2 regions of the Pseudoalteromonas sp. SCSIO 43088 genome follow, and region 2 is predicted to be linked to the other one. Evidence: predicted binding sites of a transcription regulator. Region 2 holds the regulator's gene; the other holds the start of a gene.
What was found. Region 2 encodes NrdR, which represses ribonucleotide reductase genes. Its sites were predicted from a motif close to AAACACNANATNTNGTGTTT; they were not measured.
Positions count from the first base shown of each region.

Region 1 (2,476 bases), 1.1 Mb from region 2:
GGTACATCTGAAGGGCTAAATAATGTGATGTAATCGTCTTTGATTAAACGGCTATACATTAATTTATTGAACTGCACACCGTAGTCAAGGTGACGTACACGGTTATCATCAACACCACGGTTGTTCTTAAGAACAAGTAGGTTTTCAACTTCTAAGTGCCAAAGTGGGTAGAACAACGTTGCTGCGCCACCACGAACACCACCTTGTGAACAGCTCTTAACTGCTGTTTGGAAGTGCTTATAAAAAGGAATACAACCTGTGTGGTACGCTTCGCCGTTACGAATAGGGCTACCAAGGGCACGGATGCGACCGGCATTAATACCAATACCTGCACGTTGCGAAACGTATTTAACAATCGCAGACGATGTTGCATTAATAGAATCTAGGCTATCACCACATTCAATAAGTACACATGAGCTGAACTGACGTGTAGGGGTACGTACACCTGCCATAATAGGTGTAGGTAATGAAATTTTGAATGTAGATACTGCATCATAAAAACGCTTGATATAATCAAGGCGTGTCTCTTTTGGATAATCAGAGAATAAGCTTGCAGCAACTAAGATATATAAAAACTGTGCACTTTCGTAGATTTCACCAGTAACACGGTTTTGAACTAAATACTTACCTTCAAGTTGCTTTACAGCAGCGTAGCTGAAGTTTAAGTCACGGTTGTGATCGATGTAAGCATCTAACTCGTCAATTTCTTGCTCGGTATAATCAACAAGCAGGTGTTGATCATAACGCTTGTCTTCAACTAATTTCGTGATGTGATCGTATAAACGTGGTGGCTCAAATTGACCGTACGCTTTTTTACGTAAATGGAATACAGCTAAGCGAGCAGCTAGGTATTGGTAATCAGGCGTATCTTTAGAGATCTGATCAGCTGCAGCTTTGATGATTGTTTCATGAATGTCATCGGTACGAATGCCGTCGTAAAATTGAATATGTGATTTTAATTCAACTTGTGAGACAGACACATTCTCTAGACCTTCTGCGGCCCAAGCGATCACGCGATGGATCTTATCTAGATCAAGTGACTCTTTACGGCCGTCACGTTTGCTTACAGATAGCTGTTGGTTCATAGTTTTGCCTGTATTCCTTGGGAAATTATAGTTGTAAAGACAAAGGTATTCTTTATGTAATTATTATTATTAAACGCCAGGGTGATCTAATTGAATAACATTTAGCCACAATATCTGGTGTTGTTTAAATTGCAGATCACAAGATAGTGTGGTCTGCGCTGTTTTGCAAGGGATAGAATTGCCCCATTTTGTGGATAACTATTGGATAAACGCATTGTGTTAGTGACCATTAACCTTTGAACATTCATAGACGACGAAATTTGTAGAAATCAACAAAAGATCCAGAAAATTTACCGTTTTTAAAAATAAATTTTGACTGATTTTTTTATCATCAATGAATGCTCAAAAGTAAATCAAATCACAATATATGGTGTTTCAGTTATCAAATAACACTATATATGGTTAAAACCATCAATCGGCGTTTGCCAATTGAAATCCGCTTGCCAGCCAAGTGCAGCGTCTACACTGGGTATATAACCCCATAACGCTGTTGCGCTGTACATATTGGCCGCTTTTGCAGCTTGAATATCACGTTCAGCATCACCGATATACAAACAACGGCTCGGATCAACGTCTAAGATCTCAGCGGTGTGTAGTAGTGGATCCGGTGATGGTTTTGACACAGCTAATGTATCGCCACTCACAACCGCTTTTGCATCACGCAAAGAGGGAATAGCTTGCACTAAGGGCTCAGTTAAAAAGCCGGGCTTATTAGTCATAATGCCCCACTTAATATTGTTTTGCTCAAGTGCAATTAAAAGCTGTTCTATGCCATTGAAACATTTACTGTGCACAGCAATATCTTCGGCATAGTAATCCAGAAGCTGTTGGCGTAAAGCGAGTTGTTCAAGTTCAGGCCATTTATCACCAAAGCCCACTTCTAATAATGCATTTGCACCGTTAGAAGCAGCAGGGCGATAAACATGCTCAGCAACAGGCGCCACATTGGCGTCTGCTAACACTCGGTTTAATGCACCACCTAAGTCATCAGCGGTATCGAGTAGTGTGCCATCTAAATCAAAGATAAACGCATCAAAATCGATAGAGGGTGCTTGCACACCACTCATCAGGCTAGTTTCTCAAAGTGCAGGATGTAATTAACACTTACATCATCATTTAAGCTGTACTGCTTAGAAAACGGGTTATAATGAAGGCCGGTACTGGCGCGTACTTTTAATCCCGCTTCTTCTGCCCATGCAATAAGCTGTGCAGGTTTGATAAACTTTTTATGGTCATGTGTACCTTCAGGGACCATTTTTAAAAGCTTTTCAGCACCGACAATAGCAAACAAATAAGCTTTTGGTGTTTTATTTAATGTTGAAAAGAATACATCGGCGCCCGGTTTAGCAAGCTCAGCGACAGCACGAATAATAGAAGCAGGGTCAGGAACA
Region 1 is NZ_CP072675.1:2,056,568-2,059,043, reverse strand. Features, by position in the region: gene nrdA (class 1a ribonucleoside-diphosphate reductase subunit alpha) at 1-1,085, opposite strand, end outside; gene J8Z28_RS09595 (HAD family hydrolase) at 1,478-2,152, opposite strand; gene ubiG (bifunctional 2-polyprenyl-6-hydroxyphenol methylase/3-demethylubiquinol 3-O-methyltransferase UbiG) at 2,152-2,476, opposite strand, start outside.
Region 1: a site for NrdR is predicted at 1,189-1,208, ahead of nrdA (class 1a ribonucleoside-diphosphate reductase subunit alpha). Genes of this name have one in related genera too.

Region 2 (2,476 bases):
GGCAAACGTTACTATGGCGGTTGTGAGCATGTTGACGTTGTTGAGCAATTAGCAATTGACCGTGCAAACGAATTATTCGGCACAGATTACGCTAACGTTCAACCACATGCGGGTTCACAAGCAAACGCAGCTGTTTTCCAAGCTCTTCTTCAGCCGCACGATACAGTACTAGGTATGAGCTTAGCTCATGGTGGTCACTTAACTCACGGCTCACACGTTAACTTTTCAGGTAAAACGTACAATGCAATTCAATACGGCCTAAACGACGAAACAGGCGAAATTGATTACGCTCAAGTTGAAGCACTTGCATTAGAGCACAATCCAAAAATGATCATCGCTGGTTTCTCTGCATACTCAGGCGTTGTTGACTGGGCTAAATTCCGTGAAATCGCTGATAAAGTAGGTGCATACTTATTCGTAGATATGGCTCACGTTGCTGGTCTTATCGCGGCTGGTGTATACCCAAGCCCAATCCCTCACGCACACGTTGTTACAACAACAACTCACAAAACATTAGCAGGTCCTCGTGGCGGTCTAATCGTTTCTGCATGTGGTGATGAAGAGATCTACAAAAAGCTAAACAGCGCTGTTTTCCCTGGCGGTCAAGGTGGTCCTTTATGTCACATCATCGCTGCTAAAGCGGTTGCTTTCAAAGAAGCATTACAACCAGAATTCAAAGCGTACCAAGCGCAAGTTGTTAAGAACGCACAAGCAATGGTTGAAGTACTGCAAGAGCGTGGCTATAAAGTTGTTTCTGGTAAAACAGACAACCACTTATTCCTTCTTGACCTAATCGATAAAGATATCACAGGTAAAGATGCTGACGCTGCACTAGGTAACGCAAACATCACTGTAAACAAAAACTCAGTACCAAACGACCCACGTTCACCGTTTGTAACGTCTGGTCTTCGTATTGGTTCTCCGGCTATTACTCGCCGTGGTTTCAAAGAAGCTGAGTCAAAAGAGCTTGCAGGCTGGATCTGTGACGTACTAGACAACATCAACGATGAGTCTGTACAAGCAGAAGTAAAAGAGAAAGTTAAAGCTATCTGTAAAAAATTACCAGTTTACGCTTAATTACTAGTTAAACCGTAATTAAGATAACAATAGCGTTGTTTTTTGCTATTATAAAGGCCGCTTACTAAGCGGCCTTTTTTTGTTTTTTATAAACGGAAGTTGAACCCTATGCATTGCCCTTTTTGCACCGCAAAAGATACTAAAGTAATTGATTCTCGACTAGTTGGCGGTGGTCACCAAGTGAGACGTCGACGTGAATGTAACGAATGCCATGAGCGCTTTACCACCTTTGAGGGCGCTGAACTTGTGATGCCAAGAGTCATCAAGCAAGACGGTAGCCGTGAACCATTCAATGAAGACAAGTTACTGAATGGCTTGCATCGCGCTTTAGAGAAACGCCCAGTGAGCACTGAGCAGGTCGACGAAGTCGTTAACATCATTAAATCTCAACTTCGTGCTACGGGTGAGCGTGAAATCTCTAGCCATTTAATTGGCGAATGCATCATGGAGTCACTAAAGAAACTCGACAAAGTAGCCTATGTGCGCTTTGCATCGGTTTATCGTTCATTTGAAGATATTCGCGAGTTTGGTGAAGAGATCGCTCGTTTAGGTGATTAATCATGTCGTTTACAGAGCTTGATACTGCTTATATGGCGCGTGCCATTGAGCTTGCTAAACAAGGTCGTTTTACTACGACGCCAAACCCGAATGTTGGCTGTGTTTTGGTTAAAGATGGCGAAATAGTCGGTGAAGGGTTTCATCAATTAGCAGGGCAGGGCCATGCTGAAGTGAATGCCTTGGCTGTAGCTGGCGACAACGCGAAAGGCGCCACTGCATATGTGACTTTAGAGCCTTGTAGTCATTATGGGCGCACTCCACCTTGTGCCGAAGGTTTAAAAGCAGCAGGTGTAAGTAAGGTCATTGCAGCTATGGTTGACCCAAACCCTGCGGTGAGTGGTCGCGGCCTACAAATTTTAGCCGACGCCGGTATTAGCGTTGCATCTGGTTTACTTGAACAACAAGCGCGCGATTTAAATAAAGGTTTTTTAAAGCGTATGGAATCTGGATTGCCATATGTGACTTGTAAAATGGCATGTAGTTTAGATGGTAAAACTGCGCTAAATAACGGCCGAAGTAAATGGATAACAGGCCCTAAGGCGCGCCAAGATGTGCAAGCATTTCGTGCGCAAAGCTGTGCTATCTTAACCGGTGCAGACACCGTTATTACTGATAATGCCAAACTTAATGTCCGTGTTGATGAGTTGCCATTTACCATGCCAACCTCGTTGCCTTTGCGCCAACCAACCCGGATCATTATTGACTCACAAAACAGGTTAACGCCTGAACTTGCGTTATTCAGCATCGAGAGCCCGGTGATAATTTTTACCACTTCGCTTGATAATCACACCAAGTGGCCTCACTTTGTAAAACACGAAGTAGTGCCAGCAATTAACAATAA
Region 2 is NZ_CP072675.1:914,175-916,650, forward strand. Features, by position in the region: gene glyA (serine hydroxymethyltransferase) at 1-1,077, shown strand, start outside; gene nrdR (transcriptional regulator NrdR) at 1,186-1,635, shown strand; gene ribD (bifunctional diaminohydroxyphosphoribosylaminopyrimidine deaminase/5-amino-6-(5-phosphoribosylamino)uracil reductase RibD) at 1,638-2,476, shown strand, end outside.